Regions from separate parts of the Bradyrhizobium sp. CB2312 genome, predicted to be linked through region 1. Evidence: riboswitches for the same ligand, from Rfam matches in the RefSeq annotation. Region 1 holds a riboswitch; the other holds the start of a gene.
What was found. Region 1 has a riboswitch for S-adenosylmethionine ahead of QA642_RS05310 (homoserine O-acetyltransferase). Riboswitches for the same ligand answer to the same signal wherever they lie in the genome.
Positions count from the first base shown of each region.

Region 1 (7,489 bases):
GAGTTTCTCTCCCGCGTGCAGACGTCGATCGAAGACGCGACCGCCCGCCTCGTCGAAGCAGGGCGGAAAGAGCAGGAGCAGCTGATCGGCTCTGCGCCGAGCTATGCGCCGTCGGCGAGCTAGCGGCTTTCGCTGTCTTCGTCGGGTGCGTGCAGCGAATGTGCTTCCCCATGCAGCATGGTCGCGAGCTGATGCAATTGCGTGTCGCGAAAGCCCTCGGCCTCGATCGCCTTCACCGTCGCCGTGACGTAGTCGCGGTTGGCGCCGGACTGGCCGTGGCCCTGGATCACGTGGCGGTGCTGCTCGGCGAGCGACAGCCGGCCGGCATATTGGACATGGCCGCGGTCGACCACATAGGCGAGCGCGGGGACGCGCTGGCGCGCATCGTTCTCCAGCCACACCGAGCGCATCACCTCGCGATAGACCGAGGTGACCTGCTCGCGCGCGCGCAAGTAGGCGACGACGTCGGTGCGGTTCGTCTCGGCGACGCGGAAGGCAATGCCGCGGCAGGCGCCGCCGCGGTCGAGCCCGAGCACCAGGCCCGGCTTCTCCGGCGTGCCGCGATGCACGAAGGAATAGACGCAGAGCGCTCGGTGCTCGCCGACCAGCCGCGCCGGGACGCGCTCCTCGAATTCGAAGCCCGGCCGCCACATCAGCGAGCCGTAGCCGAACACCCAGAGGTCGCCTTTGGCTGTGGTGATGGAGGGGAGGGTGATTTCCGACATTTCGGGCACGGCTACCAGAACCGGGCCCCCAAGCGAAGCGGATTCTCAGCCTTTCGGCGGGACCGGACCTCGCTTACATTTGACAAAATCTGGGGCCAAAGGGTCGCCGCATGTCCGATATGACCGTTGCCGCAGGCCGGCGCTCCCGTTGGCGCCTTTTCATCGCACCCGTTCTCCTCCTGATCCTCGCCCTCGCGTGGAGCGGCTTCTGGTTCTTTGCGGCCTCGCAGGCCGAAGTGGCCGCGGATGCCTGGCGCGCGCAGGAGGCCAAGGCCGGCCGCATCTATGATTGCGCCAAGCGCTCGATCGCCGGCTTCCCGTTCCGCTTCGAGGTGCAGTGCTCCGGCGCCAGCGTCGCCCTGGTGTCGCAGAACGCCAGCAAGACGCCGTTCACGGCGAAGCTCGACAATATCCTGGTGGTCGCCCAAGTTTACGATCCCAGACATGTCATCGCCGAATTCTCCGCGCCGGCGACGCTGACCGATGGCATCACGCAAAACACCTTCGTGGTGAACTGGAGCAAGGGCCGCAGCAGCGTGGTCGGCTTGCCGGCGGTGCCGGACCGCGCTTCCATCGTGTTCGATGATCCCAGCGTCAACCGGCTCGACGGCAGCGTGCAGGTGCCGCTCGCCCGCGCCAAGCAGGTCGAGTTGCACGGGCGCCTGGCGGACGGATCGACCTCCGATCATCCTGTCATCGAGACCGTGCTTCACGTCGCGCAAGGCAGCATCCAGGGCGTTCACCCCCTGCTCGCCGAGCCGTTCGAAGCCGACACGCGCGCGAAGATCACCGGCCTTTCCGACCTCACGCCAAAGCCCTGGCCGCAGCGCTTCCGCGAGATCCAGGCCGCAGGCGGCCATGTCGAGATCGTGCAGTCGCGCATCCAGCAGGGCGAGATGATCGCGGTCGCGGCCGGCACGCTCGGCCTCTCCGCCAATGGCCGGCTCGATGGCGAATTGCAGATGACGGTGACGGGCCTCGAGCGCGTCATCCCCGCGCTCGGCATCGAGAAGATGCTGGAGGAGGGCGTGCCGCAGGCGACCCTCGACCGTGTCGCGCCCGGTATGAAGTCGCAGGACCTCAACAATCTCTTCGGTGCGCTTGATCGCGCCGTGCCCGGCCTCGGCAAGGTGATCAAGCAGAACGCCAATGCCGGCGTTGCCGCCGGAATCAATTCGATCGGCACCGAGAGCACGCTGGAAGGCAAGAAGGCGCGCAGCTTCCCGCTGAAATTCGTCGATGGCGCCGTGCTGCTCGGCCCGATCAAGGTCGGCCAGATCCCGCCGCTGTATTAAACACGGCACGCCCCGCCAAACGCTCCGTCGTCATGCCCGGGCTTGTCCCGGGCATCCACGTCTCTGTTCAATCGCGGAAGCGCGTGGATGGCCGGGTCAAGCCCGGCCATGACGGAGAGAAACGCGCTATGGCTTCTTGCCGAGCCGCCCGTGCTCGCGCCCGAAATCGGCTGCCGCCGAATCCTGGCCGATCTCGACGATGCCGCGGCGGATGGCGCGGGTGCGGGTGAAATGGTCGAACAGCGCCTCGCCGTCGCCACGTCGGATCGCGCGGGTGAGCTTGGCGAGATCCTCGGTGAAGGTGCCAAGCATCTCCAGCACGGCTTCCTTGTTGGCGAGGAAGACGTCGCGCCACATCGTCGGATCGGACGCCGCGATGCGGGTGAAGTCGCGAAAGCCGCCGGCGGAGAACTTGATCACCTCTGACTCCGTCACCTGCGCGAGCTCGTCGGCGGTGCCGACGATGGTGTAGGCGATCAGATGCGGCAGGTGGCTGGTGATGGCGAGCACGAGATCATGATGATCCGGCGTCATCACCTCGACCTTGGCGCCCATCGCCGCCCAGAACGCGCGCAGCCGATCGGTCGCCGCCGCATCGACGCCCTCCGGCGGCGTCAAAATGCACCAGCGGTTGATGAAGAGCTCGGCGAAGCCGGAATCCGGGCCCGAATGCTCGGTGCCCGCGACGGGATGCGCCGGCACGAAATGGACGGTCTTCGGCAGATGCGGCGCCATGTCCCTGACCACCGCGCCCTTCACCGAGCCGACGTCGGAGATAATAGCACCGGGCTTCAGATGATCGGCGATCTCCTTTGCCACCTCGCCGCAGGCGCCGACGGGAATGCAGAGGATGACGAGATCGGCGTCCTTCACCGCCTCCGCATTGGTCGCCACGACGTGGTCGACGATGCCGAGCTCCATCACCCGCGCGCGCGTCTTCTCCGAGCGCGCGGTGGTGACGATCTCGCCTGCCAGGCCCTGGAGCTTCGCAGCGCGCGCGATCGAGCCGCCGATCAGGCCGAAGCCGATCAGCGCGACGCGCTGGAAGTGTGGTGTCGCGCTCATTTGCCGGCCATGAAGTCGCGCAAGGCGTCGACCACGAGGCGGTTGGCCTCCTCGGTGCCGATGGTCATGCGCAGCGAATGCGGCAGGCCGTAATTCTTCAGCGCGCGCAGCACGAGGCCGCGCTTGGTGAGGTAGGCGTCGGCCGCGTCCGAGGTCTTGCCGTCGGTCGGGAAGTGGATAAGCACGAAATTGGCGACACTCGGCGTCACCTTCAGTCCGAGCTTGCCGATCTCTTCGGTCAGCCAGTTGCGCCAGGTCTCGGTGAACTGCTTCGACATCGCCTGGTGCGCGGTGTCTTCAATGGCGGCGACCGCGGCGTACATCGCCGGCGTCGACACGTTGAACGGCCCGCGGATGCGGTTGACGGCGTCGATGATGTGCTCGGGGCCGAACATCCAGCCGATGCGCAGCGCGGCAAGCCCGTGGATCTTGGAGAAGGTGTGCGTCACCACCGTGTTCTCGGTGGTGGCGACCAGCTCGATTCCCATCTCGTAATCGTTGCGCGAGACATAGTCGGAATAGGCGGCATCCAGCACCAGCAGCACGTGCGACGGCAGGCCGGCGCGCAGCCGCTTGACCTCGTCGAACGGCACATAGGTGCCGGTCGGGTTGTTGGGGTTGGCGAGCCAGACCAGCTTCGTCTTCGGTGTCACCGCCTTGAGGATGGCGTCGACGTTGCAGGTGAGGTTGGTCTCCTGCGCGACGACGTTCTTGGCGCCCACCGCCATGGTCGCGATCGGGTAGACCAGGAACCCGTGGGTGGTCGAGATCGCCTCGTCGCCCTGGCTGAGATAGGTGTGGGCGAGCAGGTTGAGGATCTCGTCCGAGCCAGCGCCGCAGATGATGCGGTTGGGGTCGAGCCCGAACGAGCGGCCGATCGCCTCGCGCAGCACGCGCGAGGTGCCTTCCGGATAATCCTCCAGATGATCCGCCACGCGCTTGAAGGCCTCGATCGCCTTCGGCGAGGGTCCGAACGGGGTCTCGTTGGCCGAGAGCTTGAACACCTTGCGGCCCGGCTCCGGCACCGGGCTCTTGCCGGGCGTGTAGGGCGCAATATCGAGAATGCCGGGATTCGGCACGGGGCGGGACATCTTCAACTCCGGATAGGCTGGGCGCGTGACTTACGATTTCGGCCCGATCGGGGCCACCGTATAGCGCGTTGCGTGGCTGCCGACGAGGGCCGTGGAGCGCACCGAGGCCCCCGCCTCGATCAGGGCAGCCCTGATCTTGTCGATGCTGGTGTCTGATGTGACCGAGACCAGCAGCGCCGCACCGTCGAAGGCGGTATCGGGCACCGCCACGATGTCGGCGAGCGGCGACAGCGCGCGCGCGACCTCGGCGTTCCACCCGGACACGCGCACGCTGAAGGTCTCGACCTCTGTCACCACGGCGCTGTCGGCGACGCGCGAGATCGCGAACACCGGCAGCGACGCCGGATGGTCGGCACGCTCGACGAAGGGCATGCGCGCAATGATCTTTGGCGCGCCCCGCGCTTCCAGCTCCAGCCACCACGGCGTGCGGCTCGATGTCGCCGAGACCAGCGCCAGATCGCCCTTGGATTTCGCCACCGCCTCGACCGCAGCCTGCGCGCTGAAATGCGCGACGTAAGGAACCGTGAAGCCGAAATGGAAGCGCACGGAATCGCGCATCGCCGGCTCGCTCACCGAGATGTCGGCATGCACGGAGAACGGCGCCTGGACATAGGTGAAGGTGGAAATGATGACGCGCCAGATGCTCTCGACCGTGTCGAGCGGCAGGATGCCGCGATGCCGCTGCACGATCTCGCGCATCATCGAGGCCTCGCGTGCGGGCCGGAACGCCGAGCCGACCTCCTGGGTCTGCTTCACCTGGATCAGGCGGTCGATGATGTCGCCGCGCTGCATCAGCAGGCGATGCATGTCCGCGTCGATCGCGTCGATCTCCTTGCGTAATTCCTGGAGCGATGGTGGCGCGGGCGGACGTTGGGACATATCTGCCAGATGGGTTCAGTGCTGTTGAGAGGCGTTCCAATGCGGGATGGGCAAGCCGGATTCCGCTGCGGTCGATGTCCTGATTAGGCAGTCAGGGCGGCGAAAGCAAAGAGAAATGACGACCTTTTCGCCGAGCGTTTCAAGGACGATTTTGGTTAATCCGGGCCGCGACTTGACGAAAACCGCCCAAGACAGTAGGTTTTGCCTGTTCCGTGGTCATTTGAGCCGGCCGGCTTGCAGCCACGTTAAAAAACTCGCTAAACAGGCCGGGGACGCTTCCGATCCCGGCCGAACCTATCGTTCAGGCCGGGTTTTTCATGGCCTGATGCAAGTGGCGGTCTGAAGTCCGATCGCAAACGAGGTCGATGGTCAGATGGGTAGCGTCAAGTCGATTCCGAGTCCTGCGATCAGCGCCGATGAGCGCTCGCACGAGGTCGATCACCCGAGTTCGCAGGTCGCGCGTTTTGGCGCAGACCAGCCGCTGCGGCTCGATTGCGGCGTCGATCTGGCGCCGTTCCAGATCGCCTACCAGACCTATGGCGAGCTCAATGCCGATCGCTCCAACGCCATCCTGATCTGCCATGCGCTGACCGGCGACCAGCACGTCGCCAATCTGCACCCCGTCACCGGCAAGCCCGGCTGGTGGGACACCTTGGTCGGCCCGGGCCGCCCCATTGATCCCAGCCGCTACTTCATCATCTGCTCCAACGTGATCGGCGGCTGCATGGGCTCGACGGGGCCGGCCTCGATCAATCCCGCCACCGGCAAGGTGTGGGGGCTGGATTTTCCTGTGATCACCATCCCAGACATGGTGCGCGCGCAGGCGATGCTGGTCGACCGGCTCGGCATCGACACGCTGTTCGCTGTGGTCGGCGGCTCGATGGGCGGGATGCAGGTGCTGCAATGGACCGCGGCCTATCCTGCCCGCGTGTTCTCTGCGCTCGCGATCGCCTGTTCGACGCGGCACTCGGCGCAGAACATCGCCTTCCACGAGCTCGGCCGCCAGGCTGTGATGGCCGACCCTGACTGGCACAATGGCGGCTATGCCGATCGCGGCCTTCATCCGCATCGCGGCCTCGCGGTCGCGCGCATGGCCGCGCACATCACTTATCTGTCAGACGCTGCTCTGCACCGGAAATTCGGCCGGCGCATGCAGGATCGCGAGCTGCCGACTTTCTCGTTCGACGCCGACTTCCAGGTCGAGTCCTATCTGCGCTACCAGGGCTCCTCCTTCGTCGAGCGCTTCGACGCCAACTCCTATCTCTACCTGACCCGCGCGATGGATTATTTCGACATCGCCGCCGATCACGGCGGCGTGCTGGCGAAAGCGTTTGCCGGCATCCAGACCCGATTCTGCGTGGTGTCCTTCACCAGCGACTGGCTGTTCCCGACCTCGGAATCGCGCGCGCTGGTGCATGCGCTGAACGCGTCGAGCGCGCGGGTGTCGTTCGCCGAGATCGAAACCGATCGCGGCCATGACGCCTTCCTTCTCGACGTGCCCGAATTCTTCGACATCTCCCGCGCCTTCCTGCAATCGGCGGGCAAGGCGCGCGGGCTGACCGGCAAGAACGACTGACAAGGACCGCTCGCGATGTCTGTACAGGAAGTGCTGCCGCTGAACGGTTTCACCGCGGAGCAATCCGCTCATTTCCGCGCCGACCATCTGCTGGTCGCCGAGATGGTCAAGCCCGGCTCCAAAGTGCTCGACGTCGGCTGTGGCGACGGCGACCTGCTTCAGCTGCTGGAGACGCGCGGCATCGACGGCCGCGGCATCGAATTGTCGCGTGAGGGCGTCAACCGCTGCGTCGCCAAGGGCCTCGCGGTGGTGCAGGGCGACGCCGACACCGACCTCGTCAATTATCCCGACGACGCCTTCGACTACGTGATCCTGTCGCAGACGCTGCAGGCGACGCGGCAGCCGCGCGTGGTGCTGGAGAATTTGCTGCGCATCGGCCGCCGCGCCGTCGTGTCGTTCCCGAATTTCGGCTTCTGGAAGATGCGGCTCCAGCTCCTGATCGGCGGCCACATGCCACGCACGGAGAATTTGCCCGCGACCTGGTACGACACCGCCAACATCCATTTCTGCACCATCAAGGATTTCGTCGAGCTCTGCGACGCGATCGGCGTCAAGATGGAGCGCGCCGAGGCGCTCGACCTCTACGGTCGTCCGCTGCGGCTGCGGTTGCCATGGTGGGTGTGGAACATGTTCGGCGAGCAGGGCGTGTTTCTGCTCAGCCGCGGCGGGCGGAAATAGTTTCTCCGTCATTGCGAGCGCAGCGAAGCAATCCAGGATCTTTCTGCGGAGGCAGTCTGGATTGCTTCGTCGCAAGAGCTCCTCGCAATGACGGAGCGTGTGGCGATGTCGCGGCTCTAATGCGCCGCCAGCGACCTTGGATCACGCACCGGCCATCGTCCCGCTTCCACCAGCGTCACG
Region 1 covers NZ_CP121668.1:1,114,024-1,121,512, forward strand. The annotation lists gene QA642_RS05280 (lysophospholipid acyltransferase family protein) at 1-123, shown strand, start outside; gene QA642_RS05285 (gamma-glutamylcyclotransferase) at 120-725, opposite strand; gene QA642_RS05290 (DUF2125 domain-containing protein) at 836-2,020, shown strand; gene QA642_RS05295 (prephenate/arogenate dehydrogenase family protein) at 2,147-3,085, opposite strand; gene hisC (histidinol-phosphate transaminase) at 3,082-4,176, opposite strand; gene QA642_RS05305 (chorismate mutase) at 4,207-5,055, opposite strand; SAM riboswitch at 5,258-5,337, shown strand; gene QA642_RS05310 (homoserine O-acetyltransferase) at 5,429-6,631, shown strand; gene metW (methionine biosynthesis protein MetW) at 6,647-7,309, shown strand; gene QA642_RS05320 (alpha/beta hydrolase) at 7,426-7,489, opposite strand, start outside.

Region 2 (7,489 bases), 400 kb from region 1:
ACATGAAAACCGGGCCTGAAGGCCCGGTTCGCGCGCCATCAGCGGTTCCGATCGATGACGCCGTGCTGCCCTACGAGGTCGACGCGCTTGACGTGCGCGGTCGCCTGGTGCGGCTTGGGCCCGCGCTCGACGAGATCCTGACCAAGCACGATTATCCGGCGCCGGTCGGCAAGCTGCTCGGCGAGGCCATCGTGCTGACGACGCTGCTCGGCTCGGCGCTGAAATTCGAGGGCCGCTTCATCCTCCAGGCCCAGACCGACGGTCCGGTGTCGTTCCTGGTGGTGGACTACCAGGCGCCGGATCGCCTGCGCGCCTATGCGCGCTTCGATGCCGCGCGGCTCGGTGACGCCAAGGATTCCGGGACGCTGCTCGGCCGCGGTCATCTCGCCATGACCATCGACCAGGGCCCCGACATGAGCCGCTACCAGGGCCTGGTCGCGCTCGACGGCGGTGGTTTGGAAGACGCCGCTCACGAATATTTCCTGCGCTCCGAGCAGATCCCGACCAAGGTGCGCCTTGCTGTCGGCGAGGAGTGGCGCAGTAGCGACGGCGGTAAGCACCGCTGGCGCGCCGGCGGCATGCTGATGCAGTTTCTGCCGAAAGCGCCCGAGCGCGCGCGGCAGGCGGATTTGCATCCCGGCGATGCTCCCGAAGGCGCCGTGGTGCACAGCGTTGCCGAGGACGACGCCTGGGTCGAGGCACGCTCGCTGATAGAGACCGTCGAGGATGTCGAGCTGATCGATCCGGAGCTGTCCGGCGAGCGGCTGCTCTATCGCCTCTTCCACGAGCGCGGCGTGCGCGTGTTCAAGCCCTTGTCTCTCAAGGCGCAATGCTCCTGCTCGCGCGATGCGGTCGCGTCCATGCTGAAGAGCTTTTCGCCCGACGATCGCGCAGCGATGGTCAAGGACGACAAGGTCGTCGTGACCTGCGAGTTCTGCAGCTCGGTGTATCAGTTCACGCCGGATGAGGCGGGCGTCGAGGACGCGTAAGCGTACTGCCGGCCAAGTGCCCGGTGCCGTAGGGTGGGCAAAGGCGCAGAGCGCCGTGCCCACCACGCCTCCGCAATCGCGATATTGTGGGCACGCTTCGCTTTGCCCGCCCTACGGCACCGAGGCGCGCCTGCGCTAGTTCAACACCCGCTTGCTGTCCGGGCTGTCCAGCGAGAATGTCGGCACCTCGATCTCGAAACGCTCGCCGCTTTCGCTGACCATCTGGTAGCGGCCCGTCATGAAGCCGGAGGCGGTCGAGAGCGGGACGCCTGAGGTGTATTCGAAGCGCTCGCCGGGGGCGAGGATCGGCTGCTCGCCGACGACGCCCTCGCCCTTCACCTCCTGCTGGCGGCCGGAGGCGTCGGTGATGATCCAGTGCCGCGTCTTGAGCTGCACGGTCTCCTCGCCGGAATTGGTGATGACGATGGTGTAGGACCAGAAAAAGCGCGAGCGGTCGGCCGACGACTGCTCCGGAACAAAGTTCGGCTCGACGGTCACTTCGATCTGGCGGGTCACGGCGCGGTACATGACCGCCATCATAACGAAATCCGGCTCCGGAACCAAACGCCCGAGGCGGTTTTCACGACATCGTCCCGCCAGAATTCGCGAGGAAGTAGACCCCCAAATGTGATCCGGCGCGCTTTGCGAGACAGTGGCCGGACCTGTAAACTCCTTCATGCGTCGCGACTTGCGCAAGGGTTTCTAGGCCCCGATGACCATTGCCGACCAAGTGACGGGATCGATCGCGGGAACCGCGAAACCGCGCGCGGCCGCGCCGGCCATCTCGCTGCCCGCCATCGGCGAGCGCGAGCTCCGGCTCGACCTGTTCCGCGGCCTTGCGCTGTGGCTGATCTTCATCGACCATCTGCCGCCGAGCCTTCTCACCTGGTTCACGATCCGCAATTACGGCTTCAGCGACGCCACCGAGATATTCATCTTCATCTCCGGCTACACGGCTGCCTTCGTCTACGGCCGGGCGATGCTGGAGAGCGGCGTCGTCATCGCCACCGCGCGCATCCTGCGGCGCGTCTGGCAGATCTACGTCGCCCACGTCTTCCTGTTCACGATCTTCCTCGCCGAGATCTCCTATGTGGCGACCAGCTTCGAGAACCCGCTCTACACCGAAGAGATGGGGATCATGGATTTCCTCAAGCAGCCCGACATCACCATCGTGCAGGCGCTGCTGCTGCGCTTCCGTCCCGTCAACATGGACGTGCTGCCGCTGTACATCGTGCTGATGCTGGCGTTGCCGCTGATCCTGTGGTCGATGAAGTGGAAGCCCGACGTCACGCTCGCGCTCTCGGCCGTGCTCTATGCGGTGACCTGGGAATTCGATCTCTACTTCTCCGCCTATCCGAACGGCTTCTGGGCGTTCAATCCGCTCGCCTGGCAATTGCTGTTCGTGTTCGGTGCATGGTGCGCGCTCGGAGGTGCGCGGCGCATGTCGCGTATCCTGGCCTCACCGGTGACGATGTGGATCGCGGTCGCCTATATCGTCGCGGCGTTCTACGTGACGCTGACCTGGTATGTGCCGCAGCTGTCGCATCTGATGCCGAAGCGGCTCGAGCAGTGGATGTACCCGATCGACAAGACCGATCTCGATGTGCTCCGCTTCACCCATTTCCTGGCGCTGGCCGCGCTCACGGTGCGCTTCCTGCCGCGGGAGTGGCCGGGCCTGAAATCGCCCTGGCTGCGCCCGCTGATCCTGTGCGGCCAGCACTCCCTCGAGATCTTCTGCCTCGGCGTCTTCCTCGCCTTTGCCGGCCATTTCATCCTGGCCGAAGTCTCCGGCGGCGCCGTCATGCATGCGCTGATTAGTCTCTGCGGAATCCTGATCATGTGGGGCGTGGCCTCGGTGATTTCGTGGTACAAGCGCGTGGCTGACAAGAGCGGTGCGAAAACCAAAAACGCCGTCGGCAACGCCGATCTGGCGGGAGGGGGCTGATGAAGGCGAAGGTTCTCCTGAGCCTGATCCTGCTATGCGGTAGCCTCGCCGCGCCCCAGGCGCGCGCGGGCGACGATGCTGCGCCTGCTGCCGCTCCTGCCGCGCCCGCAGCCTGCGAATTGCCGTCCTATCTGCTCACCAGCGAGAGCCAGCTTCCCAGGGTCGCCGAGGCCGTCAAATCCGGCAAACCCCTTGAAATCCTGGTCATCGGCAGCCGTTCGACCACGATTCCGGCCTCCGAGGATGCCTCCTATCCGGCGCGTATGCAGGCCATTTTGAAGGACAAGCTGCCGCCGTCGGAGGTCGTGCACGTCTCCGTAGAAATACAGAGCAAGAGGACAGCCGAGGAGGCGGCCGGAACCTTCGTTAAGCTGATGGAAGCAAAAAGGCCTACTTTGGTCATCTGGCAGACCGGGACCGTGGATGCTATCCGAGCCATTGATCCCGACGATTTCCGCGGCGCTGTGACCTCAGGGGTTGCCGCGCTGCAAAATGCAGGGGCTGACGTCGTCTTGATGAATTTACAGTACAGCCCGCGAACCGAAACCATGATCTCGGTGCCGCCATATCTCGATAACATGCGGGTGGTGGCACAGGAGCATGATGTCCCGCTGTTCGATCGTTTCGCGATCATGCGGCAGTGGAATGATCAGGGTCAGTTCGACCTGTTCAGTCCGTCCCGTGGGCCCGAGCTGGCGAAACAGGTCCATGATTGCCTGGGCCGGGCGTTGGCACAGTTCGTGGTCGACGCTGCCCATTTAGGGCCGGCCCAGCAGCAGAATTGAGGACTAGCGTTAATGAGTACCTTCCGCCCTTTTTGCCTGACGGCATCGCTGGCTGCGCCCGCAGCGGCAGCGCTGCTGTTGCTGATCCCGGCCTCGCAGTCGCGCGCGCAGGCGCAAGCCGCGCAGGCGACGCCCGCGCCCGCACAATCGGCTAATTCCGCTCCCGCATCGCCTGCCCAGACCACGGTCGCCGTGACGTCACACGAGCAGCGTGGCATCACCTCGCGCGCCATCGACAAGGTGAAGCAGGTCGCGAAATCCGCCGGCGACATCTTCAGCCGCGTGCCCTGTCTGCCGCCCAAGGGCGCTTCGAAGGCGATGGGCTCGCTGCCGCATGTCGCAAGCAAGCTCGTTGCCGGCCAGCCCGTCCTCATCGTCGCGTTCGGCTCGTCGTCGACCGCGGGATTTGGCGCGAGCTCGCCGGAGTTCAATTATCCGAACCGTCTCGCCGCGCAGCTGCGCCGGCAATATCCGACCGCCGACATCACCGTCGTCAATGCCGGCGTCGGCGGCGAGGACGCGCCCGAGATGATGAAGCGCCTCCAGAAGGAGGTGATCGACGTGCATCCGGATCTGGTGATCTGGCAGGTCGGCACCAACGCCGTGCTGCGCAATCTCGATCCCGGCGACACCGCCAAGATGGTCGAGGACGGCATCAGCCGCATCCAGGCCGCCGGCGGCGCCGACATCGTGCTGGTCGATCCGCAATATTCGCCGGCCGTGAACCAGCGCGCCGAGAGCGCCGGCAAGATGGTGAAGCTGCTCGGCAAGGTCGCCGAGCTCCGTCACGTCGGCATCTTCCCGCGCTTCGAGGTGATGCGCGACTGGCACGAGAAGCAGTCGATCCCCGTCGAGAGCTTCGTGATCTCCGACGGCCTGCACATGAACGATTGGGGCTATGCCTGCTTCGCCCAGCTGCTCGGCGACGACATCATCCGCTCGGTCGGCCAGATCAAGATCGGCGTGAACGTGCCCGCGGACGTGCGGACGTATCGGCCGATGTAACTCCGCTGCCGTAGGGTGGGCAAAGGCGTGAAGCGCCGTGCCCACCATCCATCGGCATCGAGATTGTGAATGGTGGGCACGCTTCGCTTTGCCCACCCTACGAGACCGAGCCCTTGACTCGCCGGTCACGCCTTCTCCAGCGCCGCCGTCAGATCCTCGATCAGATCATCCGCATGCTCGAGCCCGGCCGAGAAGCGGATGAATCCCTCGCTGATGCCGAGCGCGGCGCGGTCTTCCGGCTTCAGGCGCTGATGCGTCGTGGTCGCCGGATGCGTGACGAGGCTCTTGGCATCGCCGAGATTGTTCGAGATCTTCGCAAGCTTCAGCTCGTTGAGCACGCGGAACGCCGCGGCCTTGCCGCCCTTGACCTCGAAGCCGACCAGCGTCGAGCCGCCGCGCATCTGCTTTTTCACCAGCGCCGGCTGCGGATGATCGGCGCGGCCGGGATAGACCAGCCGCGAGATCTTCGGATGGCTCGCCAGCACCTCGGCGATCCGCGCCGCCGTGTCGGTCTGCGCGCGCACGCGCACGCCCAGCGTCTCCAGGCCCTTGAGCAGGACCCACGCGTTGAACGGTGAGATCGACGGGCCGGTCTGGCGCATGAAATTGTGGATGTGCTCGGCGATGAAGGCTTCCGACGACAGGATGATGCCGCCGAGACAACGGCCCTGGCCGTCGATGTGCTTGGTCGCGGAATAGACGACGACGTCGGCACCGAGCGCCAGCGGGCTCTGCCAGATCGGCGTCGCGAACACGTTGTCGACGACGAGCCGCGCGCCGCCCTTGTGCGCGATCTCGGCAATACCGGGAATGTCGAGCACATCTAACGTCGGGTTGGTCGGGCTCTCCAGGAAGAACGTCTTGGTGTTCGGCTTCACCGCGCGTTGCCATTCATCGAGATTGGCTCCGTCGACCAGCGTGGTCTCGATGCCATAGCGCGGCAGCAGATCCTGAATGACGTAAAGACACGAGCCGAACAGCGCGCGGGAAGCGACCACGTGATCGCCGGCCTTCAGCGGCGCCAGGATCGCGGTGGTCACCGCGGCCATGCCGGTGGCCGCCGAGCGGGCGGCTTCGGCGCCCTCGAGCTCGATCATGCGGCGCTCGAACATCGCGATGGTCGGGTTGGAGTAGCGCGAATAGATGAAGCCGGGGTCCTCGCCCTTGAACCGCGCCTCGCACTCCTCGGCGCTGTTGTAGACGTAGCCTTGCGTCAAAAACAGCGCCTCCGACGTCTCGCCATATTGCGAGCGCAGGGTGCCGGAATGGACCAGGCGGGTTTCGGGGCGGTAGGTGGCAGGCGACTTCGACATAGGACCCTCCGACATGACCGTCTCGTTGAAAACGGCCACAAAAAAACCGGCCTGGATATCTCCACGGGCCGGGATCACAGAGGTCCCCGGCCTGTTTAGCGACTTATTTAACGTGGCTGCAAGCCGGCCGGCTCAAATCACCACGGGATAAGTGATGCTCATATTCCGCAATGCCCTTTCCGTCAAGGCGTCCATCGGATAGCCGTAAAAGGCTAGTATTTCCGGCATGTCCGGATGCGTTTGCCCCTTGATGAGGACCCCCGGTTGAGCTTTACGGTTGCCGCCGACGCCAATGGTATCCTGCCCGACCGCATGATCGCGGCGATGGCGGAAGCGGGCCTCATCCTGCCCGCATACGATTTCGTCGAGAGCCAGATCCAGCCGGCGAGCCTCGATCTGCGCCTCGGCGACATCGCCTATCGCGTCCGTGCCAGCTTCCTGCCGGGACCCGGCGCCACCGTCGCCGAGCGCATCGACGAATTGAAGCTGCATGAGTTCAGCCTCGCCGACGGTGCGGTGCTGGAGACCAACTGCGTCTACATCGTGCCGCTGCTGGAGAGCCTGGCGCTGCCGCCGGAGATCGTTGCGGCCGCGAACCCCAAGAGCTCGACCGGCCGGCTCGACGTCTTCACCCGCGTCATCGCCGACGGCACCCGCCGCTTCGACATGATCGGCGCTGGCTATCACGGCCCGCTCTATGCCGAGATCAGCCCGAAGACGTTTCCGGTGCTTGTGCGCGAAGGCTCGCGCCTGTCGCAGGTGCGCTTCCGCACCGGTGACGCCATCCTCAATGCCGACGAGCTCGACGGCCTGCATGCCACTGAGCGCCTCGTCGACATCGACGATGCCGATCTCTCCGGCGGCGTCGCCGTCTCGGTCGATCTCTCCGGCGAGAAGGCCAATGGCTTCGTCGGCTACCGTGCCAAGCGCCACACCGGCGTCGTCGACGTCGATCGCCGCGCCGGCTACGCGGTGGAAGATTTCTGGGAGCCGATCTCGGCGCGTCCCGACGGCAGCCTGATCCTCGATCCCGGCGAGTTCTACATCCTCGCCTCCAAGGAGGCGGTGCAGGTGCCGCCCGATTACGCCGCGGAGATGGTGCCGTTCGATCCCTTGGTCGGCGAATTCCGCGTGCACTATGCCGGCTTCTTCGATCCCGGCTTCGGCTATGCCGGCGCCGGCGGCCAAGGCGCCCGCGCCGTGCTGGAGGTGCGCTCGCGCGAGGTGCCGTTCATCCTCGAGCACGGCCAGATCGTCGGCCGCCTCGTCTATGAGAAGATGCTGGCCCGCCCCGACGCGATGTACGGCCAGCGCATCGGTTCCAACTACCAGGCGCAGGGCCTCAAACTATCGAAGCATTTTCGGGTGTAGCTACACACTCTACTCTCATGCCCCGGCTTGACCGGGGCATCCAGTACGCCGCAGCCTCGCGATTTGATCACTGCTGTCTCG
Region 2 covers NZ_CP121668.1:716,902-724,390, forward strand. The annotation lists gene QA642_RS03385 (Hsp33 family molecular chaperone) at 1-989, shown strand, start outside; gene apaG (Co2+/Mg2+ efflux protein ApaG) at 1,125-1,517, opposite strand; gene QA642_RS03395 (OpgC domain-containing protein) at 1,702-2,934, shown strand; gene QA642_RS03400 (SGNH/GDSL hydrolase family protein) at 2,934-3,719, shown strand; gene QA642_RS03405 (SGNH/GDSL hydrolase family protein) at 3,732-4,724, shown strand; gene QA642_RS03410 (O-succinylhomoserine sulfhydrylase) at 4,850-6,037, opposite strand; SAM riboswitch at 6,112-6,191, opposite strand; gene QA642_RS03415 (2'-deoxycytidine 5'-triphosphate deaminase) at 6,302-7,408, shown strand.
Region 2: linked by a shared signal. The riboswitch ahead of QA642_RS03410 (O-succinylhomoserine sulfhydrylase) and the one ahead of QA642_RS05310 (homoserine O-acetyltransferase) in region 1 are both predicted to bind S-adenosylmethionine.